DNA from 4 places in the Peribacillus simplex NBRC 15720 genome. Region 4 is predicted to be linked to each of the others. Evidence: riboswitches for the same ligand, from Rfam matches in the RefSeq annotation. Region 4 holds a riboswitch; each other region holds the start of a gene.
The links. A riboswitch is a leader RNA that binds a small molecule or an ion and turns the genes downstream of it on or off. The one in region 4 is predicted to bind cobalamin.
Positions count from the first base shown of each region.

Region 1 (7,962 bases), 1.3 Mb from region 4:
CACAAGCAGCTAACGTTCAAAAATAATTGAACGCATATAAAAAAAGACTCCGATTTTGGAGTCTTTTTATTTTTCTTTTTTTTCGGCCATTTCCTTTAATACTTTGTCCAATTTTTCTTCGATCCGTTTAGAACGATTAAAATGCCCTGACAGGAAAAACACGATGAATATAACGAATACGACAAGCGCTAGCATAAAAAGGATAGGCAGGAACTGGGTTATATTTTCAGTCATTGGATATTATCTCCTTTTTTCTTCCATTATACTTCATGCTTACCGCTGCTATGCTAGTGGGACCCAAGTTTTTTTAAAAAAAACTGAAAGGGGATATGCAAAAACGCATATCCCCTTTCAGTCAGTTCTGGAATAGCGAGGCGAACTTTTGAAGTCTGGGCAAGTCTGATTTTTGATACATCTGTTCTATCTTCAATGTCACCAATAACTGGCTCTTGGCAAATAACATATCCCGGAAATGATCAACCGCCCCACAAAAATGATTATAGTTGGTTTCACCAGTGCCGAAGACTCCCGTTTTCAGATGGGCAATAGGCAACTGTTCCAGTTCTTTATAAAGTGCTGCTGATTTAGCGGGAAGCTCCCCATTGCCCCATGTATAGGTGCCGATAATCAAAGCATCGTAATCCGGCAATGTACGTAAATCAAATTCATTCATTCGATATAGTTCAGCTTCAGGTAAAAGGGAAGTAAGGGCTTCAGCAAGCGCTTTTGTATTGCCGCCGGCAGAATGATAGACTATGGCAACTTTACAGCTCATCGAACCCATTGCTGGCATTTACTTGACTGTATGTCCTTGACTTCTGTTCGAAGAAATCGGTTTTGGTAAGTCCGATGGATTCATCATCGAACGTTTTGATCCATGGCATCGGGTTCTCGTCATACTCTCTATACAAATTTTCAAGGCCTAGCATACGTAACCGTTTGTTGGCGATATATTCGATGTACTCATTGAATTCTTCCAAATCGAGATCGGCTTTGGTTTGGATATCTTCGAGCATATATTCAGACCATTCCTTTTCGAGTTCGACTGCTTTTTCAATCGTTGTATAGATGAACTTAGTATTTTCTTCATTATTTAACTCAGGATATTCATACATCAAGATTTGAACGAGCATTCCAATGAAATCGAAATGGACCATTTCATCGCGATGAATATAGGATATCATCGTAGCGGAACCGGTCATTAAATTTTGGCGTCCTAAATTATAATAAAAGGCGAAAGCCAGGTAGAAATAAATCCCTTCAAGGTTCGTTGAATGGATCAGTGCCTCGAATAAATGCTGAGGGCTGGGATCATCCACGAACGTTTGATAAGCATCAACGATCGGTTGGTTACGCTTAATCACTTCAGGATGTTCTTTAATGCGGTCGAAAAGCTGTTTTTGCTTGCCTACCGGAATCAAGGAAGCAAGGATATAGGAATAAGATTCATTATGGATCGATTCCTGCTGGGCCATGTTGGCCAGGATAGCCTTTGCCGCCGGATCCTTGATGTACCGAAGGATTTCTACTAAAGTGGGCGTTTGAAGACTGTCCATTCCAGCAATCATCGTAAGGATATCGAGAAAAGCGTCCTGGATATCTTCGTCCAATTCGCCCCACTGCTTTTTATCCTGAATCATGTTCACGCTCGAAGGCTTCCAAAAGTTATTGATGAGCTGTGTATAGGTATCATAGAATTTTTCATACTGAATATCGTTCCAAAGGAGGAAGCCTGAAGCTTCTCCTTTGAAAACACCGGTTGCCTTGGTTGGATGCGTTGGTTCCAGCATCCGAATCTTTTTGATATGATTGGTCATTCGTGAAAACTCCTTTAATAGATTACTGGGTTATGATTGTCGTTAACTTGAACAGCTTTCGCAGGCATTGTCATATTCGGAAGAAGTCGAACGAACATAATACGTTGATTTCAACCCGCTTTCCCATGCCGTTAAATGGATATCCAATAGGACCTTCGCTTTGATTGTATTGTGTACATACAGATTAAAGCTGATTGCTTGGTCAATATGGCGTTGGCGGGCTGCATTTTGCCTGATGCTTTCCAGTTGGTCCAAATTAAATCGCGTCTTTTTATAATATTCATAAGTTTTTGGCGTCAAGCCTGGTGCGGTCACCTTGAATTTGAAGTTTTTCTTTTCTTCGTAAAATTCAATTTCATACAAAGGATCGATTCCATCCGTGGAATTACCGATTTTAGCGGTCGATGAATTGGGTGCAATGGCCATTAAATATCCATTACGGGTCCCGTGTTCCTGCACGTCTGCTTTTAAATCCATCCATTTTTGATCTGTATAGTCACGCAGTTCGAAATAGCTCCCTGTATGCCAATCCGATCCTTCAAAATATGGGTATGATCCTTTTTCCTTGGCTAATTCGTTGGATGCCTTAATTGTTAAGTAAGCGATCTTTTCGTATAAAGCATCGGCATAGTGAACAGCCTCATCGGATTCCCAATAAATATTCTGTGTGGCAAGTAAATGATGCCATCCAAACGTTCCTAAACCAATTGCCCGGTAACGTTTGTTCGAGATGGATGCTTGTTTGACAGGAAGATTATTCACATCAATGACATTATCCAGCATACGGATCTGAATGGGAATCAATCTTTCCAAAACATCACTGCCCACCGCTCGGGGCAAGTTAATGGATGAAAGGTTGCAGACAACGAAATCGCCGCTTTTACGAACCACAACAACATCTCCATCTTCTGTTTCATATTCATCCGTGATCGTCGAAGGGCTTAGGTTTTGGGCAATCTCCGTGCAAAGGTTAGAGCAATAAATCATACCTTTATGTTTATTGGGATTCTTCCGGTTCACTTCATCGCGGTAGAACATATATGGTACGCCTTCTTCCAATTGAGAAATCATGATGCTTTTCATGATGTCCATCGCATTGATTTTTTCAAAGCTATAGTTTGGAAGCGTGCCATTTTCTGCGGCCTCGACAGCAAGTGCATAATGATTCCTGAAGCTTCCTTCGCCTTTCTTCTCGTCATAAAGATCTTCAAGTGAAAATCCAAGGGTTTGCTTAACGGTATGCGGATCGAAAAGATACCATTCTTTTCTGTCGCGTACAGCCTCCATGAATAAATCAGGTATGCATACACCTGTAAAAATATCATGGGCTTTTAATCTGTCATCCCCGTTTTGTGTTTTCAAATCGAGGAAGCTCATGATATCTTTATGCCAGGCATCCAAGTAAATCGCGATGGCACCTTTACGTTGACCCAATTGATCGACACTTACAGCTGTCTGGTTGAATAGTCGAATCCAGGGAGTCGTGCCGGAACTGTTTCCAGAGAAACCTCGGATATCAGAACCAAGAGAGCGAATCTTACCAACGTAAAGACCGACGCCGCCACCGAATTTAGATACTTTTGCTGCATCGTAGTTAGATAGGTAGATGCCGTCAATGGAATCTTCAATTGCGTCGATAAAGCAAGAGCTTAACTGTCCATGTGTTTTACCTGCGTTGGAGAGTGTAGGAGTCGCAACGGTCATATAAAGATTGGACATGGCCCAGTATGCTTCTTTTATAAGTTGCAGGCGGTGCTCCGTTTTTTCCAATCGCATGATTTCCATCGCGATGATCATGAAGCGTTCTTGTGGCAGTTCGTAGACCTTGTCCTTTTTTGGGCGGGCTAGGTAGCGATCGTTTAATAAGTAGATGCCTATGTAAGAGAATAATTTATCTTTTTCCGGGTCGATCACCGAACCCAATTCCTCAATTTCCGCTTTTGTATATGAAGATAGCAGTTCTGATTTATAAATGGGATAACGCTGACCTTCTGAAAGCTGGGAAAGTTCCGTGATCAGTTCATAGAATGGACCATAACTCATGCCTTCATAACCTCGATTGGCTCGTGCATCCCTATACATTGTATTCAATAGTTCTGCTGCAGCAACAAACGTCCAATCTGGAGCATCAATATCCACACCTTCAAGAGCGAGCTGAATCAGTTTTCTTGATGCCTGTTCTTCGGTTGAGTCACTTTTGCGATCAAGCCATTTTGTAAAACGCTTTTTGAACTTTTCCATATCGAGACGGCCTTCGAACTCCTTCGATAACATCTCAAGCTGGATGGATTTCGTTTCTGTGTCATTTTCACTTATGGTAGAGTTATATGTTTGAGTCATTAATATTCCTCCTTGTTAACTTCCGCTAAAATAAAAAAAAAACCGCCCAATGAATTGAGCGGATCAAACGATAGAATAAAAGAGCCATGAAAAAATAGCCGTTATACTATCGTTTCATCATCTCAATCCCCGAAGAATAAGAAACGTGAAAAATTCAAGGCAGGTCTCCTGACTCATGATCATCCTACTTTGAGTCCTTCCCGTATAGAGAGCTATACAGTGGTTTCTCATTTCGTCACATTTACAGTTGCGGGGACAGTTCCGGGTTTACACCGGATTCCCTTTTCAGCCATCACTGGCACCTTGGATTATAAAAAAATTCTATATATAGTTATTATTATTGTTTATGTAATCAATATCTAGTATTTCTGCTTATATTATCGTAAGCCATATACGATGATAATTCAACTAATATATTTGAAAAAAAACAGCCCTTATCTATTGACAAAGTGAGGGTAGAAGGTGAAGGAATGAAAGTTTTTATTGGGGAATGGGTAATTCAGGCGCTGATTTTACGGGATTTTGTGTTAAAATAAATTGTCTAGTAAAGGTGGCTCTCCCTTATTGCGATGAGGGGATTCGCGGAAAAATATTTATGAAAAAGGGGATAAAATCTTGGAAAAAGTATTAGTTTTTGGACATAAAAACCCGGATACAGACACAATCTGTTCAGCAATCGCTTATGCAGATCTGAAAAAGCAGTTAGGTATCAACGCTGAACCAGTTCGTCTCGGTGAAGTGAATGGTGAAACTCAATATGCATTGGACCAATTCAAATTCGATGCTCCCCGTCTTGTGGAAAAAGTTTCAGGGGAAGCTGACGGCGTAATCCTGGTCGATCATAACGAACGCCAGCAAAGTGCTGAAGATATTGACCAAGTCCGTGTGTTGGAAGTTATCGACCACCACCGTATCGCTAACTTTGAAACAAGCGATCCTTTATATTACCGTGCGGAACCAGTTGGTTGTACGGCAACCATTTTAAATAAAATTTATAAAGAAAACGGAATTGAAGTCCCTAAAGCAATTGCAGGTCTTATGCTGTCTGCCATCATTTCCGATTCTTTATTGTTCAAATCACCGACCTGCACGGAGCAAGACGTTGCAGCAGCATTGGAACTGGCTGCCATTGCGGGAGTCGACGCTGAAACATACGGCTTGGAAATGTTGAAAGCTGGAGCTGACTTGAGCGACAAGACGATTGCCCAGCTTATCACTCTTGATGCAAAGGAATTCTCCATGGGAATGGCTAAAGTGGAGATAGCACAGGTCAATGCTGTAGATCCGAACGAAGTCCTTGCTAAGCAAGCAGAATTGGAAGCGGCGATTGAAGCGGTCATCGATGTGAAGGAATTGGACTTATTCCTATTCGTCGTAACGGATATCTTGACTAATGATTCTGTTGCCTTGGCTCTTGGTAAAGCAGCTTATGCAGTGGAAAAAGCATACGACGTTTCATTAAACAATAACATAGCCGTCTTAGAAGGCGTTGTATCGCGTAAAAAACAAATCGTGCCGGTCTTAACGGACGTATTCAGCAAATAATACAGAAAAAGGGGGTGCTCATTAAAAACATGGGCATCCTTTTTCTGTACATGCAAAAAAAGACTCAACCATCCATTAAGGGTGTTTGAGTCTTTTTTCTTAATTCAAAGCTTCCTTTTCTTTTTCATAGGCGATGACAATCAATTCTTTATTGGCTTCCTCGCCAAGTTTGCTTTCAAAACTTTTCAGTTCATTCAATAAATCCGGTGACAGATTTGCTGCCGTATAATCCTGCTCGGGTGTCATGCTTTTCGCTCCTTTCAAAAGAAAATAATTCACGTTATCTATTTTGTCGGTTTGAAAAGTTTCTATTCAGCAGAATTTTACTACTTCAAGATATTTTACTTTCTGAGGTGGCGAGTTTTTCAAGCAATAACGAACTTTCGTCATCGAGTCCTTGCACTTGGACAGTTATTCCCTGAAGCTGATATTTAAGGACAACCGTATCAACAGCACCGACTGCTGAAGCATCCCAGATTTTAGAAAGGGAAAAGTCTATGACGATTGCATCTGCTTTTTCCTTGAAGTCGAACTTCGAAACAAAGTCCTGGACAGAAGCGAAAAATATTTGTCCGCTGATACGATAAATGATTTTCTTAGCCTGGATGTCTTCCGTTTTCTCTACAGTTACTTTAGAAATTTTAGCCGAGAAGAAAATCATACTCAAGAGCACTCCAGCAAATACCCCTTTAGATAAGTCATGAGTATAAAGGACAATGAGGACCGTCACGATCATCACGGCAGCATCTGACTTTGGAGCTATAGTGAGCCTCTTTAGGGAAGACCAGTCAAAGGTCCCGATTGAAACCATGATCATGACTGCGACAAGTGCAGCCATCGGTATTTTAATAAGGACATCATTCAATACCACGATTAATACCATAAGGAATGCGCCAGCTACAAAAGTGGAGAGCCGGCCCCTTCCTCCTGATTTAATGTTGATGCCGGATTGGCCGATCATCGCACATCCTGCCATTCCTCCAAAACATCCGGCAATGATATTCGAAATCCCCTGGCCTTTGGCTTCCTTATTTTTATTACTGTCCGTGTCAGTCATCTCATCAACTATTTGAGCTGTCAATAACGATTCAAGCAACCCCACAAACGCAAGGGCTATGGAATAAGGGAAAATGATCGCCAAAGTTTCGAAGGTCAAAGGGATGTCTGGAAGCATGAACATCGGAAGCGCTTCGGTCAATTGCCCCATATCCCCTACAGTCCGCACTGTAGCCCCCGTGGTAACTGCAACGATCGTCATGAATATGATGGCGACAAGTGGTGAAGGTATGATTTTCGTGATCAGCGGAAAAAGATAAATGATAGCTAATGAAACGGCTGTCATGACATACATGACCCATGTTTCGCCCACGAAATGGGTGAGCTGTGCCGTGAAAATCAAGATGGCTAAAGAATTCACAAAACCAGTCATGACCGGCTTCGGAATGAACTTCATTAATTTCCCGATTTTTAAAACCCCTAGTAAAATTTGTAGCAACCCAGTCAATATTGTTGCAGCAAGTAAATAGTTCAAGCCATGATCTTTAACAAGGTCGACCATGACGAGTGCCATTGCGCCAGTGGCAGCCGATATCATTCCCGGCCTTCCGCCGACAAAAGAGATGACGATGGCAATGCAGAATGAGGCATATAGACCAACCATTGGGTCAACGCCAGCAATGAGCGAAAAGGCAATCGCCTCCGGAATCAATGCCAAGGCAACGACAATTCCCGATAGGACATCTCCTCTAACGTTGCCGAACCATTCCTGTTTGTATGCAGATGTATTCAAAGAAACACTCCTTCTTTCTTTTATATATGTGTGTTGAATTCTTTTTTTAACGCACTAAATTATAGCATGAGCCCTTCTTTCTATCTATATGGATAATATAAACGACAAGTCGAGGGCTATTCATTTCTTACATTGGCGAATCAAGGTAAAATGCCTTAAGAGAGAGTTTTCAAGAAATGACGATGAGCAACAAGAAAGGGCGAAAAATTTCCAAAGGCTTCTGAAAGACTTCGCTTTATGATTCAGATTTTTCTGCATTTAAATGTGTTATTCTTTTATTATGGATGAAAATGGGGGTTACTCCTATGAATAAGAGTGAGAAAAGAATGAAACTAGTGGAAAAAATTGAGAATCATTTAAGACTGACGGCAAGAAATTTAGTGAAATTCGATACAATCCAAGAAACATTGGATTTTACGGTGGAATCATTTCAATTGGAATTTTCATGGGACTTTGTGGCAATCGTATTGA
Region 1 is NZ_CP017704.1:1,503,478-1,511,439, reverse strand. Features, by position in the region: gene BS1321_RS07130 (cold-shock protein) at 1-26, shown strand, start outside; gene BS1321_RS27375 (hypothetical protein) at 67-234, opposite strand; gene BS1321_RS07125 (flavodoxin domain-containing protein) at 356-793, opposite strand; gene BS1321_RS07120 (ribonucleotide-diphosphate reductase subunit beta) at 765-1,817, opposite strand; gene BS1321_RS07115 (ribonucleoside-diphosphate reductase subunit alpha) at 1,860-4,157, opposite strand; cobalamin riboswitch at 4,299-4,478, opposite strand; gene BS1321_RS07110 (manganese-dependent inorganic pyrophosphatase) at 4,773-5,702, shown strand; gene BS1321_RS27370 (hypothetical protein) at 5,802-5,948, opposite strand; gene BS1321_RS07105 (SulP family inorganic anion transporter) at 6,034-7,491, opposite strand; gene BS1321_RS07100 (helix-turn-helix domain-containing protein) at 7,797-7,962, shown strand, end outside.
Region 1: another riboswitch for cobalamin. It lies ahead of BS1321_RS07115 (ribonucleoside-diphosphate reductase subunit alpha); the one in region 4 lies ahead of BS1321_RS00975 (energy-coupling factor ABC transporter permease).

Region 2 (7,962 bases), 2.5 Mb from region 4:
GCTTATTATCGTTCCTATCCATTTGACTGGATGCGGCCAATTTGGCGGATCACCAATTAATAGATCAAGGAAAAACGCCAGCGTAACTGCCAAAAGATGCTGAAAAATCATAAATCCTCAATCCGTTTCCGAGTATTCTTTAATGCTTCCACTGTACAATCATAAACACCGCGACTGATCAGCTTCCCTAACGGAGTGATGGTGCCCGCATATTGAAGCTTTGCACCTCTTTGAGTTGCCGCAATCAAAATGCTGTCTGTCGATGTTCCTGTTGCACATGTATTTGTCACCTTATCCATGACATGCAAATCATGAAGGGCTTTTACTTTTGCCTCGGTCGCAGTAACTATGCTGTGGATGAAAGCCTCTTCTGCCAAATGCCCATTTACGAATATCCAAGTATTTATCGTTCCTGGAGCGGAACTCCAAGAATGCCGGTCTGCTAAAGAAGCGTCGATGGCATTGCCTACACCAGCTGTCACGATAATAAAAACCGAGAAATCTTCAGCTCTTAGTAGCTTGAAAGCAACCGTATCGAGATAGACAGCTGTCATCATCCCTACCGTTTCCTGAGGTTCAAAACCATGAGTCTTTAAATAGTCGGCCATTTCAACATGATGGTCCTCGCAATCATAGCCATGATGGACGTGCCTATTCACAAAATATTTATGCCAGCCCGTCCCTGAACCAGTCACTCCAGAAGACATCGTTCTAAGCATGATCGGAGAATCCAATTGAATCATCTCAGGACCGACTGTCAAATAAGAACCATCGATTTCCAATGGGATAGTATCATGGACATGCTTTTCCGGAACGATGAACATCTGTGGTTTCGGAAGGGCGGGATGTGGATGTTTTTCGATCGTCGTATGATATACATCCTGAATCCGTTCCTGTTGGAGCACTTCGTTCGGCACATCAACAACCTGAATCTGCCCTTTCTCAAGCAACATAAGCCGATCACAATATAATCCTGCTAAATTCAAATCATGAAAAATTGAAATAACGGTCAACTTCTGCTCTTTTGCCATTTTCCTCATTAGATCAAGAAGATCTTTTTGATAGGAAAGATCCAAGTGGTTCGTAGGTTCATCCAAAAAAAGGATTTCCGGCTCTTGAGCAAGTGCCTGTGCCAGCAAGACCCTTTGTCTCTCCCCTCCTGATAATCGTTCAAAATGAAGATCCTGAAAATCAGCTACTCCCGTTTGTTCCATAACTCGTTGGACAATCGATTCATCTTCTGCGGACCAACTATGGAACCAACCTGATTGATGGGCATATCGCCCAAGTGAGACCGTCTCTTTTACTGAATAGGAGAAAGCTAATGAGGAATGTTGAGGGAGCACAGCAATGACCTGTGCAAGTTGCTTTGACGAATAATCCTTCAAATCCCTACCTCTTATCCGTACGCTTCCGCCATTATAATCGAGCACCCCGCTAAGCATGCTTAAAAGCGTCGTTTTCCCGCTGCCATTTGGACCAAGAATCCCGAATAATTCCCCTTTATGTACATCAAAAGAGACAGAGTCCAAAACAGCTTTGTTATGATATCCACCTGTTAACCCTCTTACTTCAAGCATCCGTTTTTACCCTTCTCTCCGTCTCTTTAATAAAATCAGCGCAAATGCAGGTGCCCCGATAAGTGAGGTGATCACCCCGATCGGCAGTTCCGATGGGGCAATGATCGTTCGTGCCACAAAATCCGCCAATATTAAGAATCCGCTTCCTATCAACAATGACAACGGAAGTAAATGTTTATGGTCAGGCCCCCAAATCTTTCGGACAAAATGAGGAATGACCAATCCTACAAAGCCAATCGCCCCCGAAACGGCAACGGCTGCCCCTGTCAATGTCGAACCGGCTATCAAGATCCACATTTTCCGCCGCTTAACATTCACACCTAAGTGTTTTGCCCGGTCTTCCCCGAAAGTCATCGCATTCAATTCACTTGTATTCATGATCAAGATCAATGAACCAATGATAAAAAACGGCAAAATGATTGCAATGTAATTCCATCCGCGCATTGAAACGCTTCCCATCAGCCAGCCGATGATTTGTCTTAATTCATCACCCGTCAGCGCAATCATCAATGAAATGAAGGCACTTAAAAACGAGCTAAAAATGATCCCCGTTAAAATGATCGTTTCCACTTTCATCGATCGATCCATTTTTTTTGCAAACGTCAGTACACAAAGCATCGTGAGCACTGAGCATAAGATGCTCAGTGCCGGAAGAGTATATAAACCGATGAACGGCAGTGAAATATTCAAGAATATTGTCAATACGGCGCCGACCGATGCTCCTGATGAAATACCCAATGTGTAAGGATCAGCGAGCGGGTTCCGGAGCAGTCCCTGAAAAGCCGCACCCGCAATCGCAAGTGATGCCCCGACCAAACCCGCAAGCAACACACGCGGCAAGCGGATGTTCATCACGATATTCGTAAGCATAACATCCGGATCAGCAGAAATCGGCAAATGGAAAATCTCCTTGCCGATTATTTGCATAAGTACGGGAACCGGTACTGGCACCGAACCAAAGGAAATGCCTATCGTCATTGCGAATAACAAAATTAACAACGCAATCAAATAAGCAAACGCCCATTTAGTTGTCAAATTGGTTCGGATAGACTGATTTGGCAAGTTCCTCTACTCCCTCTATTAAACGTGGACCGGAACGGGTCACCAAGTCTGAATGGACATCAAAGACTTGGTCATTCTTAACAGCATTTACGTCTTGCCATCCTTTTCGGGCCGTCACTTCACTTACTGAATCTTTCGTATAATAACCATACGTTGTAATGATGACATCCGGATTTGCAGCAATCATCGACTCTTCATCAATTTTTGCCCAACCGTCCAATTCAGCAGCAGCATTATCCGCTGAAATAATATTAAGCATTTCATTCATGAACGTATTTTTTCCAGGTGTGTATATTTCCGGTGAAGGCGAAACTTCCACTAAAACGGTCTTCCTATCCTCTTCCTTTACGGATTTGGCTTTTTCCTGAATATCCTTGAGCTTCGTTTTCATATCCGCAACGATTTCTTTTGCCTTATCATGTTCTCCCGTTGCCTGTCCAATCATTTCAATAGACTCATAGACTTGGTCAAAGCTTTGTGCATCATTGACTACGAGGACATCTATTCCAGCATCCTTAAGCTGCTGTAAACCCTCATTTGAATTATGGGCACTTGATGCATGCGCAAGAACAAGGTCAGGTTTCATGGAGACAATCAGCTCCGTGTTCATTTCCATTCCGCCAACTTTTTCAATTTCTTTCGTTTCTTCCGGGTAATTATCATTGTCGGAAACACCAATGACCTTTTTACCCAAACCAAGTGCAAAGACCACTTCCGTATTACTTGGTATCAACGAAACGATTTTCTTCGGCTTTTGTTCTATCGTTATTTTTTCCCCTGTTGCATCTTTAATCGTAATCGGGAAAGCCTTGTGTTGAGCATGATTCGTTTGCTGTTTTTCTTTTCCTTCATCAGTAGCGTCACTGCAGCCAACCATCATGCCTGCAGTAAGCAACATCAACAGTATCAGACCAAAAATTTTCTTCATTTTCATTCCCCACAATCTTTTCATTTAATTTCTTCCCACCTAATAAAGAAAACGCAATCCCGGAAGATGCCCCCAAAACAAAAAGCACCTCCCGTTAAACGGAAGATGCTTGCATGGCAACAATATCATTACGGACTCTTGGGTCTGCCACACACCTTCCCATCCGCGTAGGTTACAGGTGTACGAATTCTGGCAGGTCTCCTGGCTCATGGTCATCGTCAACGGCACCTTCCCATATCTCATACAGTGGTACACAGCCGTCAGCTCCCATATACAGTGGCGGGACCGCGCTGGCATTTCACCAACTTCCCTTTTAAGTCATTAAGACACCAAATCGTTCATATGTATATAATTTTCACTGCCTTCATTATACACCATGTAAGAATCGATTATTATATGATTTTTCTGAACAAGTACGAAATGAGCCGTCCACCTTCAATGATTTGAAGCATTTTCAATCAGTGAAGCAAACCCCTCGACTGATAACCCAGGTGAAATCCGAACTCGATGCAGGGCATGCATCCCTTGGTCCCTTAAAGCCCCCCCAGGTTCAGTAGTGACTGCCATCTTGTATCCAGCTTCTTCTGACAGCCTGAGACTCTCTTCGTTATACCGGCCAACCGGATAGGAAAGCACTGTCGTGTCCTGGTCGAGGATACGGTCGAATAGCTCCTTCGACTGAACCATTTCCGCTTCTTGCTGCTTTGCCGTCATGCGGTTCAGCTCCAAATGGTTGATAGTATGACTTTCGATTGAAATCCCATTCCTGCTCATCTCCACCATTTGATTTTCAGTCAGGTGATGACCTTTATCAATGGACTTCCCGATCATGAAAACAGTTGCTTTCATATCATTTTCTTTTAATATCGGGAAAGCCTCCGTGTAGTTATCTGTATAGCCATCATCAAAAGTAAGCCAGACGCACTTCTCACTTGGCAGCCAATTCTCGGTTAAAACGAGGAATGCTTCTTCAGGGGATAATGTATAGTAACCATTCTCCCGAAGCCAAGCCATTTGTAATTGAAATTCCTCTCTTGGAACCCGAAGGCCATTACCTTCTGAAATGCTGTGATACATCAATATTGGAAGCTCGACCGCGGACTCGGCCGTTATCCAGTCCTCCGTATCGATTTGCTCCTCCAAATCCTGCCCGGTCATATTTTCAGCTGCTTCGACCACTTCAATGTCATCTTCTGCAATCGGCGCAGCCGTCTTTGTGCCTATACCCTCTAAAATCCCTTGTGAACATCCAGGTAGAATCAAAATCCCCAGCAATGCCACCATCCATAAAACTTTATATTTTCCCACTATCATTCTCCTGTTTTTTTCTAGTATAATAGTACCAGAAAACAAATGAATAATAAAGTATTCCATTTAATGAAAAAAAGGGAAATATGAGAGCTTAGTGACCCGCTAAGCATTTATGAGGATTTTTTTTTCATAAGTATAAGCTATTAGCTTGAAAAGTTTGCCTATAAGAAATATAATAAATAAGTCGTCGACTTTTATATATGTCCCAGTAGCTCAGCAGGATAGAGCGACAGCCTCCTAAGCTGTAGGTCGTAGGTTCGATTCCTATCTGGGACGCTAAAGTTTATAAACCCTGTTATAATGCGGTTCTTCCGTGTTATAGCAGGGTTTTTTCTGTTGGTATGACCGTTAAAGCCATAAATTATATGTAGGATAAAAGCACATCTGTATGTAGGAAACAGTGATATTCCATTTCACTATTACTTTTCTATGTCTGGAGGTGCTTTTTTTTTATGAAAAAACACGTTATTAAACAGCGTGGAACATCGTTAAAGGAACGGAAATTGCCAGTAAGACTACGGAAAGTTTCACGATTGAATACACACTGCAAGAAGCCTTAGATATTTTTCTCCGTGCAAAAGTTGCTGAAGGTGTCCGAAAGCGAACATTAAGAGAATATGTACGGCACATTAGGTATTTAACGGAATACTTATCTGTTTATCATCCGTCTTTTATTTACGTTAGTGATCTATCACCTTCTTTCAATAAGCGAATATATCACTTTTTCAAAAAATAAGAAGGCTTATGCAGGCGTTGAACAGCGTGAGAAAACTAATCAAGTTTTTATTTATTACGTCGATACACATCTGCAGATAAATAATGGGTTTTTGGTTATGATACTGCCTTTTTTAAAAATAAATGTTTTAACCTGTCCCATCCGGGTATACAAATACTGTAAGACATTCTCACCAAAGGAGATGATGTGCATGATGAGTACAATCAGAAGCCAATGGAACAAAGAGAATGACGCAGCGGTGTTTAGTCCCGGTGATCAGCGTTAGAGTCAATTGAAGAGTTAGATGATAATCAAGAAGGGAATTACTAGTCTTCTCATCCAAAGGAGGAGGATACTGATCATGAGTATTTACAGCCTATGGAATCCAGAGAATGATGAAGCAATTTTCAGTCCGGGTGATCAGCAGCCATTCAGTATGCTCATACGAGTAGATTCGGATAAACACACACACACTGACAAAACACTTGAATATGAATTACATGGCACCGTACTGAATGAGGTTTAACAGAAGATATATGGAAAGGGATGGAGCGAGCGCTCCATCCCTTTCTGCCGTCATTTTCTTTTATATGAATTTCGCCACTTCATCAAGCGGCCACCTTGTTGTCTGGAAAGATAGGCCTGCCGACAAGAAAAATTGCCCACACCTGCTCCTTGCAAATAAGCCCATAAAAAAGAGCCCTTTCACCATCGAGCTAAAGGTGAAGGACTCTTTTCTTTTATTTATCGAATTTCAGTTTGGCCAAGGCATCGGCCAATGCAGTATTGATCGGCTCTTCTTTATTTTGCTTTTTCATATAATTGGAGACTTCATTTTTGGATACTTTTTGATTTTTATTTTGCCCTCTTCGTTTATTGTAAGAAGAAAGTTTTTCGTGAAAACCGCATTTACAGGTGAATGTCTGTGCTTCTCCTTGACCGCGCATTTCCATCTTTTTGTGACATTGTGGGCATCTGGCATTTGTTACACGTGAAACACCTTTTTTGTGGCCACATTCACGATCTTGGCAGACAAGCATTTTTCCCTTTTTACTATTCACTTCAAGCATCAGCTTGCCACAATCAGGACATTTCGTACCTGACACGTTATCATGCTTGAATTTTTGGTCACTATTTTTGATTTCATGGACGATATTTTTGGCGTAAGCGCGCATATCGCCGATGAAAGCCTGTTTTGGCAGCTTTCCTATTGCAATCGCGGTTAACTTTTGCTCCCATTGAGCTGTCAAAGCTGGAGATCGCAAGTCTTCAGGTGCCAATTGAAGAAGTTGTTTTCCTTTCGAGGTAACGTGAAGGCCCTTTCCCCTCTTCTCGATCAGGAAGCTATTGAACAGTTTTTCAATAACGTCAGCACGCGTTGCAACAGTACCGATCCCGCCAGTTTCACCCAGAGTTTTGATGAGCTCTTTGCTTTCCCCTGCCATGAAGCGAGCGGGATTCTCCATTGCCGAAAGAAGCGACCCTTCATTGAATGGTTCCGGCGGTTTCGTTTCACCTTCTGTTTGTTTCACAGCCGAAATAGTTAAACTGTCACCTTTTTGAACATTCGGAAGCAGTTGCTCAGCAAGGCCATCTTTAGCTTCTTCCTCATCGAATTGGTGATCATAGACTTCCTTCCATCCTGATTTCAGGACGACCTTCCCTTTTGCCATGAACGTCTCCTGCCCCATTTTTGCGGTGATGGTCGTTTGTTCATATTCAAAAGGTGGCATTAATACAGCAAGGAACCTTTTAACGACCAAATCATAGATTTTCGATTCTTTGTCGCTCAGTTTTCCCGGCAGCGGCGTTTGCTCAGTGGGGATGATTGCATGGTGATCAGTGACCTTGCTATCATCCACGAACGATTTATTTGCCTTAATCGGGCTGCGCAGGATTCTCGAAGCATACTGGGCATATGGTTTAATGCTGACAGCCTGTAATCTTTCTTTTAGCGTATCAACCAAATCCGTTGATAAAAAGCGTGAATCCGTCCTTGGGTAAGTCAAGACTTTATGGCTTTCATATAAACGCTGCATGATTGATAACGTCTCTTTCGCCGAATAGCCGAATTTCTTATTGGCGTCCCGTTGAAGTTCCGTTAAATCATATAAAGAAGGAGCAAAACTTTTCTTATGAGCTTTGTTCACTTCCACCACTTCTGCCTTTTTCCCCTTCACTGCCGCAAGAACCTTCTCGGCCTTGGTTTTATCAAATGTACGGATATCTTTTGATTGGGCATCTTGCCAGATTAGGCGCAAATTGGATTCTGCCGTTGCCGAAACCCCATAATATTTCTTAGGCTGGAATTGTTTTATTTCTTCTTCTTTTTTTGCAATCATCGCGAGTGTCGGCGTTTGGACGCG
Region 2 is NZ_CP017704.1:2,686,753-2,694,714, reverse strand. Features, by position in the region: gene cbiB (adenosylcobinamide-phosphate synthase CbiB) at 1-111, opposite strand, end outside; gene BS1321_RS12840 (heme ABC transporter ATP-binding protein) at 108-1,580, opposite strand; gene BS1321_RS12835 (FecCD family ABC transporter permease) at 1,587-2,642, opposite strand; gene BS1321_RS12830 (ABC transporter substrate-binding protein) at 2,605-3,570, opposite strand; cobalamin riboswitch at 3,745-3,919, opposite strand; gene BS1321_RS12825 (polysaccharide deacetylase family protein) at 4,006-4,854, opposite strand; tRNA gene BS1321_RS12820 (tRNA-Arg) at 5,084-5,157, shown strand; gene BS1321_RS27495 (hypothetical protein) at 5,958-6,122, shown strand; gene BS1321_RS12815 (DNA topoisomerase III) at 6,337-7,962, opposite strand, start outside.
Region 2: another riboswitch for cobalamin. It lies ahead of BS1321_RS12830 (ABC transporter substrate-binding protein); the one in region 4 lies ahead of BS1321_RS00975 (energy-coupling factor ABC transporter permease).

Region 3 (7,962 bases), 1.6 Mb from region 4:
GTGATGAAATATTTGCCCTTTCAAGGGATCAGTTATGTACCAAGCATGATTTTTACGAACGGGTACAGTTCAGGCGAAATTGGCATGGCGCTTTTACAGCAGTTAATTTGGTGCATCATTCTCATAATACCGATTCAGCTTTTATGGATAGTCGCAAAAAAACAGCTGATTATTCAAGGAGGTTGACGGGATGTTTTATGTATCGATGTTTTTTCAATATGTGAGTCAATATATGAAAACAAGATTGCAATATAGAGCCGATTTTTTCATGGAAATCCTATCGGACCTGCTGAATCAGGTCGTGAATCTGGTATTTATCTTAGTCGTTTTTGGACATACCCAGTTTTTAAGCGGCTGGAGCCGTGAAGAAATCATATTCATTTATGGATTCTTCCTTATCCCATTCGCCCTTTTTTCTGCCTTTTTCAACATCTGGGATTTTAATGACCGCTATATCGTCAAAGGTGAAATGGACCGGATATTAACAAGACCGATACATAGCCTGTTTCAAGTCATTTTAGAAAGAATCGAGCTAGAAGCGTTATTTGGTGTTGTGACCGGTTTGATCATTATATTCTATTCGGGGATTTCATTGGATTTGCAGCTTACTTGGTATGACCCGATTCTTTTCATCATTTTTGCAATAGGCGGGGCCCTAGCTTATGCAGCAATTTTCGTTGCGATAGCAAGCATTGGGTTCTGGTCGGATGCGAAAACATCCATCATGCCAATGATGTACAATATCGGGAACTACGGGCGATATCCTGTTGATATTTATAATAAGGTCATCCGTTTTGTCCTTACATGGGTGCTGCCATTCGCGTTTGTTGGTGTCTATCCGGCATCTTATTTCCTTAGAAAAGAAGAGTGGTATGCATATGCATTTGCCACACCTGTAATTGGGGTTGCCTTTTTCGTGATATCCGTTTTCATATGGAATCAGGGAGTGAAGAGGTACCGCGGGGCAGGGAACTAAAAAAAACCCTTCAACAGCATTCATGTTGAAGGGGTTTTTGTTTAGTTCCGTTTTTTCTTTCTTTCAATATATCTTGCTTGTGCTTGAATATATTGCTGCTTTTCCTCTTCCGTTTCCGGTATGACCTGAGGTACGTTTGTCGGCTTACCGTCTTCATCAATGGCCAGCATCGTTAAAAAAGCGCGTGCGGTAAGCTGTTTTTCACCTGTTAATAGGTTCTCACGCTCCACTTTCACGAATACCTCCATTGATGTGCGATGAGCACAGGTGACATAAGCTTCAAGGTTGATCGCATCCCCTGTCTTGATGGGGGCCAAAAAATCAAAAGAGTCGCTTGAAGCAGTCACAAAGGGTTTTCGACAATGACGCATAGCTGAAATGCAGGCTATTTTATCAACATATGCCATTACTTTTCCACCAAAGATGGTATTGTGATGATTTGTATCCGGTGGAAAAACAAGGTCGGTTAAAAAAGACAGTGACTGCTGTGTTGGATGGGCAACGTTCTTTTCAATCATTTGCCTGTTGGTTTAGCTAAAAGATTTTCACGGACGATTTTTGCTGCTTCGACCATGTTTTTCAGGGAAGCGACGGTTTCCGGGATACCCCTTGTTTTCAGGCCGCAGTCGGGATTGATCCAAAACTGGTCTTTATCCAATACCTTGATGCCCCGTTCAATCATATCGACCATTTCTTCCACTGCCGGCACACGCGGGCTGTGAATATCATACACACCCAGGCCAATACCTTTTTCATATGTTTTTTCCTCGAATGCCGAAGCAAGCTCCCCATGACTACGGGATGTTTCGATGGAAATTACATCGGCATCGAGGGAGGAGATGACATCCATGAAACTGTTGAAGTCGCAATAGCACATATGCGTGTGAATTTGGGTTGTATCCTCCACGCTTGATGTGGATATCAAGAATGAATTTACAGCCCAGTTCAAATACTCATCGCGATCGCTTTTTTTCAATGGCAGACCTTCTCTAAGTGCAGGCTCATCAACCTGAATCATTTTAATTCCAGCGGATTCCAATGCAATGACTTCTTTTTCTAAAGCGAGTGCCAGCTGATAGCAAACATTCTCCCTGGAAGTATCATCACGGACAAATGACCAGTTCAAAATCGTAACAGGACCTGTAAGCATTCCCTTTACCGTCTTCTTCGTAAGGGATTGTGCGTATACACTTTCCCTGACTGTCATCGGTTCGATGAAATGGATGTCGCCGTAGATGACTGGTGGTTTCACGCAGCGGGATCCATAGGATTGTACCCAACCCTTTTCTAGAAAGACGAATCCGCCTAACTTATGGCCGAAGTATTCAACCATATCCGTCCGTTCGAATTCCCCGTGAACGAGAACATCCAAACCGATTTCTTCTTGGATTTCGATCCACCTGCCGATTTCTTCGTTAACGAATGTTTCATATTGCGAAGCGGTCCATTCTCCTCTTTTGAATTTCCCGCGTGCTTGTTTAACTTCAAGTGTCTGCGGAAAGCTACCGATCGTAGTCGAAGGAAGAAAAGGCAATTTGAAAAATTCCTGTTGTTTTTGGTAACGTTCTTTAAATGGAAGCTGACGGCCGGAGGTCCTGGTTTTAACCTTTTCGACATTGGATTGTACACTCCCGTGATTCCGTGCATTTGAACTTGCTAACGTTTGAACCGTAAATTTATTTGCATCGACTTTTTCGGCAATTGCTTCAAAGCCTTGATTATTCCCTTTGACCAAGAGTGTGATTTCCTCAAGTTTCTCATCAGCGAATGCAAGGGCCTCTTTCACTTCTTTTGAAAGGGCGGTTTCATTACGAACGGTCACCGGGACATGAAGCAGGGAACAAGAGGGCTGAAGCCAAATTTGGTCTTCGGCTACCTTTTTCTTAAGAGTCTCGATCAATTGGATTTTTTTCGATAAATCAGATAGCCAAATATTTTTTCCGTCAATCACACCTGCAGCAAGCACTTTGTCCTTCGGGAAACCGAATGCTTCAAGATTACTTAGATTCCTCCCCTTATCATGTACAAAATCAAGACCGATTCCTTGGACTTGTAATTCGATGACTTCTTGGTAATGTTCCACGGCATCAAAGTATGTTTGTAGCATGATGTTCAGGTTTGGTGCTGCTTCATTCAGTTTTTCATAGAGGTAAGTAACAGTTTGCATATCATCTTTGGAAATGGATGAAACAAGAGAAGGTTCGTCCATTTGAACCCACTTCACGCCTTCTTGCTCCAACTCCCGCAGGATTTGCGTGTATAGGGGAAGCAGGCTCAGGATGATGCCAGGGATTTCTTGTTTATTGAAGCCTTTGGAAAGGGAGATGAAAGTATAAGGTCCGATCAACACGGGCTTAGTTTCAATCCCTAGCTTTTCCTTGGCTTCCCGATATGCTGCAAGTGGTTTATTTTCTGTTAAAGTCAGCTGTGACAGTTTTAATTCAGGGACAATATAGTGATAGTTCGTATTGAACCATTTCGTCATTTCGGAAGCGACTTCATCATTGTTTCCGCGAGCCATTGAATAATAAACGGAAAGGGGAACGCTCCCGCCTTCATAAGCTGAATAACGCTCAGGAACAAGACCGAACATTACGGACATATCCAGCATTTGATCATAGAAAGTGAAGTCGTTGACAGGAATGATATCAATGCCTCGTTTCTTCTGTTTTTGTAAGTTGCCTAAACGGATGGCTTTTAGTTGTGCCGTAAATTCTGCTTCATCGATTTTTCCGGACCAGTAAGCTTCTAATGTACGTTTCCATTCACGATCTTCCCCGATTCGAGGGTAACCCAAACTACTGCTTTTCAAAATTCCCATCCTCCTACATTCATTTGTTTGATCAATAAAAAAAGCATCCCTAACCGTCAAAAGAGAAAGTTAGAAATGCTTAAAATAAAGAGGCAGAATGCCCCTTACAATTATAAGGTCCCTAACACCTCCCTATCTCCCGTAGGTTAAAACAGTGTTGTCGAAATAGGCAGGTCTCCTGACTTAGGGAATATCATTAGCGGCGGGCCTTCCCGATCCTTTGATCAGTGGCATATTGGATGGCGCTAACATTCCCATTACAGTGGCGGGACCGTGCCGGAATTACACCGGACTTCCCTTTTAATCCTAATGAAAATTAGGAACCTATTTCCACATATGAAATTTTGCAAAACCTGCCTTGATAACTGTTTGCAGGTCAAAGATTTATAAAATAAAAACTATTATAAAAATTTAGACAATCGTAACATATCCGACCAAAAGGGTCAACATGGAAAAAAGATTCGGGAATTGTAACCGTTAATTGGAAGTGTGGGTATAAGGCTGAGGTCTGTTCCTAAAAAAGAATATATTGTTTGGACAGGGAGTATGTATAGAGGGAGTGGCGTTTTGAAATGGGGCGTGGGGGATGACTTTCTACATCTTGATTGCAGGAATCATTTTTTGCATGGTGATGAGCATTCGTACGTTATTTCTTGTTGAGTCGGGAGGAAAGAAATTTTCTCTGGAGGATATGCTGTGGCTTGGCAATTTATATGCGACGATATTAGTTGGGTTTGCACTGATTTATTTATTATACGAGCTTCAGAATCATTCGGTGATTCTTGATATGGGCAATCGATTGGATGGCACTTTCTATGAACAGTTGAAGACTTCTTTTTATTTTAGTGCGATGACGATGTTTTCTGTGGGGTATGGAGATATAGCCCCAATTGGCATGGGCAGGATGATAGCTACCATTCAGGCTTTCATCGGGTATACACTGCCGGCAGCGTTCGTGATTCGGACGGTGATCGATCTGGAGCAGAAAGATAGGAGGGATAAATGAAAGTTGTTTTTCTTTCGATTATTGGGTACTCTTACCATAATGAAAAAAATGGAGGGTTCAATATGACTGTTAAAATTGGTGAAACAGCACCTGATTTCAAACTCCCTGCAAACAATGGCGAAATGGTATCGCTATCGGATTTTAAGGGGAAATACATTGTTTTATATTTCTATCCAAAAGACATGACGCCAGGCTGCACGACGGAGGCCTGTGATTTCCGGGACCATAATGAGCAATTCGAGGAATTGAACGCTGTAATCATTGGTATCAGCCCAGATCCAGCGGCACGTCATGAAAAATTCATCGAGAAACATGGATTGCCTTTTCTGCTGCTGGCTGACGAAAATCATGAAGCGGCTGAATCATTTGATGTTTGGCAATTGAAAAAGAACTTCGGCAAGGAGTATATGGGCATTGAACGTTCAACTTTTCTGATTGATAAGTCTGGTAAGGTAGTCAAAGAATGGCGTAAAGTAAAAGTCAAAGGCCACGTCGAAGAAGCGCTTGAAACTCTTCGCGACCTCGAAAAATAAGGGACAGGCAGATGAAGGATGAGCGAATAACGAAGCTTGCAGCCAGGCTGATTCATCATTCGATACAATTACAGCCAAAAGAGAGAATCCTCATACGGGGGCATATCAACACGAAACCATTATTGAAAGAACTGATTGATGAAATATACAGAGTTGGTGCTTATCCATATGTAGAACTCGAAGACGATGAGATAAGCCGCCACCTGTTACAAGGGAATGTGAAGGAACAACTTGACATATCTTCGCAATGGGCCTTGAAGAAATATAGGGATATCGATGCAGTCATCATCATCACAGGGGAAGAAAACGATGTGGAAATGACTGATGTTCCCATCGAGAGGCACCGTCTTCAAGGGGAGGCAATGAAATCCCCCACTCTTTTCTATGTAAACAACCGACGTTGGGTCTTGCTTAATTATCCCACCAACGCATCCGCGCATAAAGCCGGCATGACCTTCGATAGGTACCAAGACTTCCTTTTGAACGTATGCACCATGGATTACGGGAAAATGGAGGCGTCCTTGAAACCGTTAAAACAATTGATGGAACGAACTGACAAAGTCAGGATCGTTTCACCTGGGACAGATTTGACCTTTTCCATCAAAGATATGCCTGCCATCATATGTGCCGGAAAAAAGAATTTACCGGATGGAGAAGTTTTTACGGCACCCATAAAAGATAGTCTCAATGGAAGGATAGCCTTCAACACACCAACAACCTATGAAGGAATCACCTTTAGTGAAATAGAATTAAACTTTAAAAAGGGAAAAATCATTAAAGCGACATCCAATCGTGACTCTGAAATGAACCAAATTCTTAATATTGATGAGGGGTCCCGGTTTATCGGGGAGTTTGCAATTGGAATCAATCCATACATATTGGAACCTATGGACGATATCTTGTTCGATGAGAAAATAAGCGGGAGTCTGCACTTGGCTCTTGGACTTGCCTATGAAGAAGCTGATAATGGAAACCGTTCATCGATACATTGGGATATGGTCTTGATCCAGCGTCCCGAATATGGTGGTGGTGACATCTATTTTGACGACGTCCTGATCAGAAGGGATGGCGTTTTCATTTTGCCGGAATTACATGCATTAAACCCAAATTCTTTAAAATTAAGCCTTTTTTAATAAGGGTAAGGCTTTTGTCCAACTCAAAAAGGGGACACCTGAATATGCTTTATTAAGGGAATACCTCCTCAGAGAAAGTTGCGCGGGACACATAGAGCCCGTGTTTTTTTATGTTAATTAAAAGGGAGAGATAAACATGTTAATACTTTCAACTGTCATTCCGAATGAAGGCATCCAAACGAAGATGATGGAAGCTTTTCCTGAATTGAACTTCATTTATCAAAAAGGATGGACGGATGGCCCGCTTCGTGAAGCGGAAATCTTAATTACATATGGTGAAGACTTAACTGAAGAAATCATTGGGAAAGCGGCGAACTTGAAATGGATCATGGTCATGAGTGCAGGGATGGAATTAATGCCATTTAAAGCCATTGAGGAACGTGGCATTCTGGTGACCAACGCAAGAGGCATTCATAAAATCCCAATGGCTGAGTATACGATAGGAATGCTTTTGCAATATGAAAAGAAATTGAAATTGCTTATGAAGAATGAAAAGGAAGAACTGTGGGATAGAAAGATTGAAGTAGGGGAATTGAATGGCAAGACTATGATCGTTATTGGTGTCGGTGCAATTGGAGGGGAAGTGGCTCGTCTTGGGAAAGCTTTTGGGATGACGACGATGGGAGTGAACCGGAGCGGGAAACCAGTGGAATCCATCGATTACCTTTATACCATGGATAATTTATTGGAAGCCATACCGGGAGCCGATTATATCGTATCAGTCTTGCCAAGTACGGATGAAACGAAGGGCTTTTTGCAAAAAGAACACTTTAAAGTAATGAAAGAATCTGCAGTATTCGTGAATATTGGCCGCGGTGACCTGATTAACGATGAAGAGTTGATCGAAGCCCTGGATGCTGGGGAATTGTCTCATGCCATCTTGGATGTATTTGATCCGGAACCTTTAGGAAAAGGGCATCCGTTTTGGAAGATGGAGAATGTTACAGTCACACCGCATCTATCAAGTAAAAGCGGAGAATATTTACCAAGAACCTTTGCCATTTTCGAAAAAAACATGCGTGAATACATGAAAGCTGGAAAAGACTTCACCAACGTAATTGACTTATCTAGGGGATACTAAACTCAATGCAAAAATGGGAAAGATTCACTGTGTTCATGAATAAACTAAAAAAGAATGGTTAAGCCATTGAATTATTGACAAATTCAACGCATAAAAGGTACACTATTTATAAATATTATAATTTAAGAATTCATACTTAATGAGAAAAAGAGGTGGATGACGGTGTCTGAAGTTCAGTTAAAAGAAGCGTTGGATTCCTTAAAAGATACCGGTGTAAGAATAACTCCTCAACGCCATGCGATACTTGAGTATTTGATAAGCTCCATGTCCCACCCTAGCGCTGATGATATATATAAAGCGCTGGAAGGCAAGTTTCCGAATATGAGTGTGGCAACGGTTTATAACAACCTGCGTGTTTTCCGTGAGGTAGGTTTGGTAAAAGAACTTACGTATGGTGATTCTTCAGCAAGGTTTGATTTCG
Region 3 is NZ_CP017704.1:1,830,394-1,838,355, reverse strand. Features, by position in the region: gene BS1321_RS08730 (ABC transporter permease) at 1-186, shown strand, start outside; gene BS1321_RS08725 (ABC transporter permease) at 191-976, shown strand; gene BS1321_RS08720 (acyl-CoA thioesterase) at 1,018-1,494, opposite strand; gene metE (5-methyltetrahydropteroyltriglutamate--homocysteine S-methyltransferase) at 1,491-3,797, opposite strand; cobalamin riboswitch at 3,940-4,131, opposite strand; gene BS1321_RS08710 (potassium channel family protein) at 4,375-4,794, shown strand; gene bcp (thioredoxin-dependent thiol peroxidase) at 4,857-5,327, shown strand; gene BS1321_RS08700 (aminopeptidase) at 5,339-6,460, shown strand; gene BS1321_RS08695 (D-2-hydroxyacid dehydrogenase) at 6,597-7,541, shown strand; gene perR (peroxide-responsive transcriptional repressor PerR) at 7,698-7,962, shown strand, end outside.
Region 3: another riboswitch for cobalamin. It lies ahead of metE (5-methyltetrahydropteroyltriglutamate--homocysteine S-methyltransferase); the one in region 4 lies ahead of BS1321_RS00975 (energy-coupling factor ABC transporter permease).

Region 4 (7,962 bases):
GCTTGAATGGCATTTGGATGAATGATGACACTTCTTCCCAATTCAAAATCCGCTGAAGCATGAATGACCCGGCGGACGATCTTCCATTCATCCTCAGAAAAATCATGATTGCCCATTTCTTCAGCAATGATTGAAAAGCTATAATCATATATTTTGTCCGGGTCTACAGTTAGTGGTTTAAAATCCGTTTTAAAATCCATCTTGCATTCCTCCTAATTTTCATTTAGCTGTTTATTCAACTCGGCAATGACATGATCAAAACTGGAATGTACATTTTGATAGTCCACATCCGGTCGCGATATCATAATCGTCTCTATTCCACATTCCAACGCGGCTTCCAATTTCTCGTCAACCGCACCGACCTTGCCACTTTCTTTGGTTATCATCAATGTGACGCCATACTGTTCATATAGAGCTTTATTTAATTCTTTGGAAAATGGACCTTGAATCGCAACGATATTTTTTTGTTCAATGCCCAGCTGCGCACATTTTTCCATATTGTCCATGCGTGGCAGCATTCTCGCTATGACTCTGGTATTCTCGAGCCCAACCAATTCTTTTGCGAACACGGCTAGGGTTTTACTTCCGGTCGTGAGCATAATGACTCCCCGTTTTGAAGCGGCAAGTTTGGCAGCTTCCTCATAATCACGGACAACTATCAATTTATCATTCTGAAACCGTTGGCTTTCACGCTCATAACGAATATAAGGAACATTGGCTGCCTTTGCTCCGTTAAGGGCGTTTTTGGATGCTTCTTCCGCAAATGGATGACTTGCATCAACTACAGCATGAAAACCTTTTTCAGAGATTAAAGATGTCATATCCTCTGCAGTTAATCGGCCAATCCGGGTAGATATCCCTGCATCTTGCAAACTCTTAGCCGCCGACCCAGTTACAACAGTTGCCAAAACCTTGAATCCCACCTGCTGCATCTCAATCGCTAATTCCCTTGCATCACTTGTACCCGCCAAGAACAAAATCATTTTGACGTCCCCACCACTTGCCCATCATGATCGTGGTCATGATCGTGATCGTGATGATGGTCATGATCGTGATCGTGATCATGGTGGTGGTCGTGGTCGTGATGGTGATGATGGTGGGCATGTCCATGTTCCTCGACATGTTTACGATAGTTTTCCAAATCACGTGCCCCACTTGACCTGCCTTCACTAGCTTCAATTACTCGCTCTTGGAGAATGTTCTGTAATGTTGGATGATACCCAAAATACTTCGCCAAAATGAATTCTCGATCATGATAATGCTCTTGATAGCCTATAAGCATATCCTCCATTCTTTCCATCAACACGCCTGTGAAGAGGAAATATGGCAGCATCACTACTTTTTTTGCCCCTAACCGGATGCATCGTTCAATACCTTCATCAACGTGCGGGTCCGTTACACCCATGAAAGCTGTTTCGACCCATTTAACGTTTAATTTTTCCCATAATAATCGTGAAATTTTATATATATCACTATTTGCATCAGCATCACTGCCACCTCGGCCAATTAGCAATATTGCTGTCTCAGCATGTTCAGCGGTTGTATCGAATCCCGCTTCCTCAAGACGGTCTGTCAGGATTGTCAATACATCATGGTGAACCCCGATCGTTTGGCCATATGTGAATTTCACTTCTGGATACTTGGTTTTCCCATCCTCTATTTCAGCTGGGATATGTAATTTCGAATGTCCTGCATGCAACAAAATGATCGGTATGACGATAACTTCAGTAGCTCCTCGTTTTACACAATTATCAATGCCTTTAGATATATTCGGTACCGCAAATTCTAAGAAGCACGTTTCTACTAGGAAGCGCTCGTCCATTGCCGGAATCATATTTTCAATAAAATGAAGGACTTCCTCATTTCCCGAAGCCAAGCGGCTTCCGTGTCCTACGAACAAAACTGCTTTCATTTACTTTCCCCCTCTTGATTAGTCTTCACAAGGCGCAGGCTCAATGTTTATTTTGGGAGCGATGTCCTGATAAGAAAAATTCTGTATCTTTTTCGAACGTTTGAAGTATTTAAAAAGCCGCTCATTTGGATGGGCATTTTGCTTATACTCCCCGACAATGTCCGTAATCAGCTCAACTAGCTGTTCCGGTTCAATGCCTTCCGCAACCGGCTGACCTGGATGGGCTGTTCTTCCAACCGGTTTAGCTCCAAGAAATAAGTCGAACTTCCCTTTTCGGAAGACAATCCCAATATCATCCATCACAGCACTATAACAAGCCATCCCACACCCATTAAATCCGATGTTCAATTCCTTGGGCATTTTCATTCCGCCAAGCACCCGGTGTATTTCATCTGCATAAGGAATGGATTCCGCTTTTTCACCATCACAGAAATCACAGGCTTTTAATGTCAGTACATCTCCAATCGGCGATAATAGAAAGTTTGCTGATTGCAACTTCCCCGTAATGACTTCCGGATCAGTTGTCGGAATCTTTAATACAATTTTATGATTTGGCGTGTATTCCATCGTTCCCTTTTCCCCGACAACCTCCGCAAGTGTCATCATTTGTTTGGGAGTGAATTGTTTATTCGCCACACCTGGACTAACGGCAAGCTCGAATACCGACTCTATTTTTTGCTGAACAATCGGCTTAATGGATTGCTGAATGGTTTGGCCTTTGACTCTCGACAGGGCTTCCATTGCCATTTCAAAGGAAGCTGGCTTCTTTTCTGGTGCTTTTGTAAGTAATCCAACTCCTCCAGCAGACTCGGTAAAGGCTTCTTGATCTAACGCCCACGGTTCCGCTTCTTTTTGCAGACGCTGATGCGGCTTCAATGTTTGCTTTTCCGAATTCAAAGTATATTTCCTCTGATAGCCTCTTGGTGTGATGATTTTGTCATCATATAAAAAGGTGGATGAATTACCAATAATGACGGTGGTCAACATTCCAATATCGTGATTCAACATATCTTTCAAATTGGTTATGACAATATCCTGCCTATCGCGATAAGCACTTTTCACCAACCCAACAGGTGTATCTGGCGAACGGTAGCGGAGGAGAATTTTCTGTGTTTCAACAATTTGCCTGGTCCGCCTGCCGCTGCGCGGATTATAAAGTGCAATGACAAAGTCTGCCATTGCAGCTGCCTCAACCCTTTTAGCGATCAGTTCCCAAGGAGTTAAATGATCACTGAGGCTAATCGTACACGAGTCGTGCATGACTGGTGCCCCAAGTAAAGATGCACAAGAGTTGATTGCAGAAATGCCAGGAATGACTTCAATGCCCACTCCAGTTTCTTCTTTCCAGCCTTTTTCAATCAATACTTCATAAACCAACCCTGCCATCCCGTAAACTCCGGCATCTCCGCTGGAAATTACCGCCACTTTCTTTCCCAGCTCCGCTTGTTTCACTGCTTCCTGTGCACGTGATACTTCTTCAGTCATCCCCGTACTAATAATCGTTTGATCTGTAAGCAGTCCCTGAATGAGCTCAACATAAGTTTTATAACCAATGATGTAGTCACTTTCTTGAAGGGCTTCGACAGCACGTTTGGTAATGTGTTCAAAATTCCCTGGCCCAAAGCCCACGACGAATAATTTACCGTTTGTACTCATTAAGACATCTCCTTTTACGCTTTGTTCTTTGAAATACCCGTATGAGCAGGAAAATCTGGATTTGGTGTCATTTCCCCATCATTGAATTGGTAGATCATTTGTGGAACAAACTCCCCATCATCAATATGGCTGACAATCTGCCGACCGAAATCAGGCGTTTCCACTCGATACCAGTTTCCTTGGGGATAGGCAATCACAACACAGGCATCCTTACATCTTCCGTTACAGCGTGTCCTGGTTGTATGGATTTTCAAATCCAGTCCTTTGGAAGTAATTTCATCGCGAATCGCTTGGGTTACTTCTTCCCCGCCCTTTTTCATGCAGCTGCTCCCATTACAAATCAACAGATGCGTATTTGTACCCGTCAAGTTCCAAGTAGTCATCTTTTTCCTCCTGAATTCAGGGAAAAGGCAAAATAAAAAACCTTAACATTAGAGTCAAGGTTTAAAAAAACTATATGAATGAGGAGCCCCAGGCAAGCATGCCCAATCTCCTAAAATCGTCATAGTCCTTCTACCTTTCCCTCCGAAAAGTATCATGCAATTTTAAAAGCAGGTTTCCTGGCTTACGCTTCATTTTACTTTGTCCCTTCCCGGCATCATGCCAGTGGCTATCGACAATTTCATCAGCGTTTACAGTAGCGGGGGCTGCATCGGATTTTCACCGTTTTCCCTATTATCCCTTGCTTATTCAGACAAGAGCACTTTTAAAAATGAAATATTTGGTTTTATTATACATTCTAACTAACTTTATCTATCATATAACAACTTTATCAAAATTCAATAGTTTATTCCGACTGTTTAGAAAAGTTTAATAGTGTAAAACCAGTTACAATCCTTTCCTCGCAACAAACTTCGTCCCGAAAAAAAAGATAGTGTAGCTGGAATTATTTCTTTATGGTACACTATACGAGAATTTTCAAATAATTACATAAGTTTTATGGTGTTGAATTCCTCGGAATTCAGCTTAAAAGGGAAGCCGGTGAAAATCCGGAGCGGTCCCGCCACTGTAAAGGGAAGTCCTATTACTTTAACTTTAATCCACTGTCAAATGAGATGGGAAGGATGTAACGGGATGATGAACCTAAGCCAGGAGACCTGCCATGAAGTGTGAAACTGTTTCAGCCTACGAGGATGGGTGTGCGGATCAGGCAGAAAGGCCCATTGTTGGTTTATGCTGCAAAATTCCTGTTCATTACGCACTTCTTTCCCTTGAGAGAAGTGCTTTTTATGTTGGGCGCCGCTTTTCTTCTAAAGATTGATCAGAAAAATTAAAAGTGTTGAAAGGAGAAAGAATGAAAAGAACCAATTGGAAAATTCTTTATTTTGTCATTTTACTGCTTTTTGTCCCAAAACGGGCAATGGCCATGCATATCATGGAGGGCTTTTTACCCATTGAATGGGCTATATTCTGGTGGGCCGTGACGCTTCCATTTTTAATCTTGGGTTACCGGTCCATTAGGTCCAAAGTAAGGGAAAACCCAGAAACAAAAATGATACTTGGCCTATCGGGCGCATTTGTATTTATCTTATCTGCCCTTAAGATTCCTTCCGTTACGGGAAGTTCTTCACACCCTACCGGAGTTGGATTGGGTTCCATTTTATTCGGACCATTGGCCATGAGTGTCGTTGGCTCCATCGTTCTGTTATTTCAAGCTGTTTTACTGGCTCACGGAGGATTGACGACATTAGGGGCCAATGCATTTTCCATGGCGGTTTGCGGCCCTTTCATTGCTTACTTTGTCTTCAAGGGCGCTACTAAATTGGGGTGGTCTTTCTCTCTTGCCGTTTTCTTGGCAGCTGCTTTTGGAGATTTAGGAACCTATGTGGTAACTTCCGTTCAACTTGCTCTTGCTTTTCCATCCGAGGTAGGAGGATTCATGGCCTCTTTCAGTAAATTTGCAGGGATTTTTGCCCTGACCCAAATTCCCTTGGCAATTAGTGAGGGGTTATTGACAGTCGTCGTGATGAATTTCTTGAAAAAATACAATCTAGGCGAGTTGAAATTGCTGCGAGTTTTATCTAAGGAGGCCCGTTAACATGAAAAAAAGTTTACTGCTGCTTTTCCTGGTCGTCATTCTTGCTACCATACCATTAATCACCCAACAAGGTACGGAATTTGGCGGTGCCGACGGCGAAGCTGAAGAAGCCATCACTAAAATCCAGCCGGAATACAAGCCATGGTTCAACAATATTTGGGAACCGCCAGGTGCAGAAACCGAAAGCTTATTATTTGCGTTGCAAGCTGCAATCGGAGCTGGTTTCATTGGTTATTTCATAGGTGTAACGAAGCAAAGGAATAAGCTAACCAAACAAGAAATTCCCGAAAAATCGAAGCATGTTACTCATTGATAAATATGCCTATTTCAATGGGCTAAAGGATGTACATCCGTTGGAAAAAATGGTTTTTGCACTCTCCCTTTTGCTATTTTCGTTAACGGTAAGGGATATGACCGTTTCGCTCATCACTTTTACGGTGATGAGCGCTTTAATCATTTTTGCGGCAAAAATCCCGCTTTCCTATTATCTTAAATTACTTCTATTACCAGGATTTTTTATAATATCAGGTACAATTACTATCCTTTTTTCTTTTACAAGCAAATTTACTTCGATTTCGAATATATGGTGGTCCTGGGAGGTCGGGAACTGGCAAATATTCATCAGCGATGATAGCGTAGGTACAGTGATCAATTTGATCACTGTCGTATTAGGCAGCATCAGCTGTTTATATTTCCTTACCTTAACTACACCCATTACCGTCATCCTATCCGTGATGCGAAAACTTAAAGTGCCTTCCTTATTGGTCGATTTAATAGAATTGACCTATCGCTTCATCTTTATTTTTTTAGAAACAGCTTTGGCCATTCACCAATCACAAGCTTCACGGCTGGGGTATGGTTCGTTAAGGAAAGGCATTCGATCTCTCGGATTACTAATCTCATCATTATTTTTAGGAGTATTGCAGCGCTCTGGACATTTGACGATGGCCATGAACGCAAGAGGCTATCAGGAGAACCTTTCCTATATCGAGGATACTTACACCTATTCCTCACGCAATTGCCTGGTCGCGATTGTAATACTAGGAAGCTTAATCTTTATTAATGGATTTTTGTAAATTGGAGGCAACCCAAGAATGGACGAGCATATTTTTCATATAGAAGGCCTCACCCATCAATTCGCAGATGGAACGTTCGCTTTAAACGATCTTTCGCTAACGGTCCAACAAGGTAAAAAAATTGCATTATTAGGCAATAATGGTGCTGGCAAATCGACTTTATTCCTCCATTTAAATGGTCTTTTACAACCTACAGCAGGAACTGTCAGATTCAATGGCAAAAAAATTAAATATGACCGTAAAGCATTATTATCACTACGAAAGCAAGTCGGGATCGTTTTTCAAGATCCTGACTCGCAGCTCTTTTCCGCTAATGTACAACAGGATATATCGTTTGGACCAATGAATTTAGGATGGGATAGAAATGCAGTCCAGGAGAAAGTAAATTGGGCAATGGCTGAAACAGAAGTAACGGAACTGAAAGACAAACCTACCCATTTTTTGAGCCTTGGGCAAAAAAAACGTGTCGCCATTGCAGGGGTACTCGCCATGGAACCCGATGTCTGGCTCTTGGACGAGCCTACCGCTGGATTGGATCCTTATTTCTCAAGACAGATCATGGCTCTGCTGGACAGTATCCACCACCCTGACAAAACGATAATCCTATCAACTCATGATGTTAATTTAGCTTATCAATGGGCTGATGAAGTCGTTGTCATGAACGATGGTAAGGTCATATACCAAGGGGATCCTATATCCGTTTTCCATGATGAAGACGTTTTGCTGCAGGCACATCTGGAGAAGCCGTGGGTTTTTGAAATGTTTCAAGCCCTCCATCAATCAAGGAAACCTACAGAAAAGGACCTTTTCCCAAGAACGAAGGAAGAATTGCTTCAAAAGTTGGTGACAGAACGAATTTATTAATTATTTATCCCCTAGCTCTTGTTTCATCTTTCCAAAAGCTAGGGGTTCAAACCGAATAGCAGGCGATAATTCTTGTTCCTTAAAAAACAAAAATCCTATTATTACTTTTCTTCCTCAGATCTTTCTTTTGCAAGCTCAATATCTCTTCCCTTTACATCATCTACAACTGCTTTTATTTCGCCTTCCGCATAAGTATCCGAGACTTGTTCGTGGGTTCTAGCCAATCCAGAAGATAAAGTATCTTCCCGTTTATAATCACTAACATCATATATTCTTCCGGCAATTTCTGAAGATTCATTTTTTGATTGCTTGCTATCCATTTTTTTCACTCCTAGTTTTTAAATTATCAAATCATCGATTGACAGCAGTATTATAGACAAAGGTATTTTGTGTAAAAAACGAAGCAATATTCAATA
Region 4 is NZ_CP017704.1:191,307-199,268, forward strand. Features, by position in the region: gene BS1321_RS00950 (precorrin-8X methylmutase) at 1-200, opposite strand, end outside; gene cobK (precorrin-6A reductase) at 213-983, opposite strand; gene BS1321_RS00960 (sirohydrochlorin chelatase) at 980-1,912, opposite strand; gene cobJ (precorrin-3B C(17)-methyltransferase) at 1,931-3,568, opposite strand; gene BS1321_RS00970 ((2Fe-2S) ferredoxin domain-containing protein) at 3,583-3,951, opposite strand; cobalamin riboswitch at 4,102-4,291, opposite strand; cobalamin riboswitch at 4,492-4,687, shown strand; gene BS1321_RS00975 (energy-coupling factor ABC transporter permease) at 4,863-5,606, shown strand; gene BS1321_RS00980 (energy-coupling factor ABC transporter substrate-binding protein) at 5,608-5,919, shown strand; gene cbiQ (cobalt ECF transporter T component CbiQ) at 5,969-6,682, shown strand; gene BS1321_RS00990 (energy-coupling factor ABC transporter ATP-binding protein) at 6,701-7,546, shown strand; gene BS1321_RS00995 (YozQ family protein) at 7,648-7,866, opposite strand.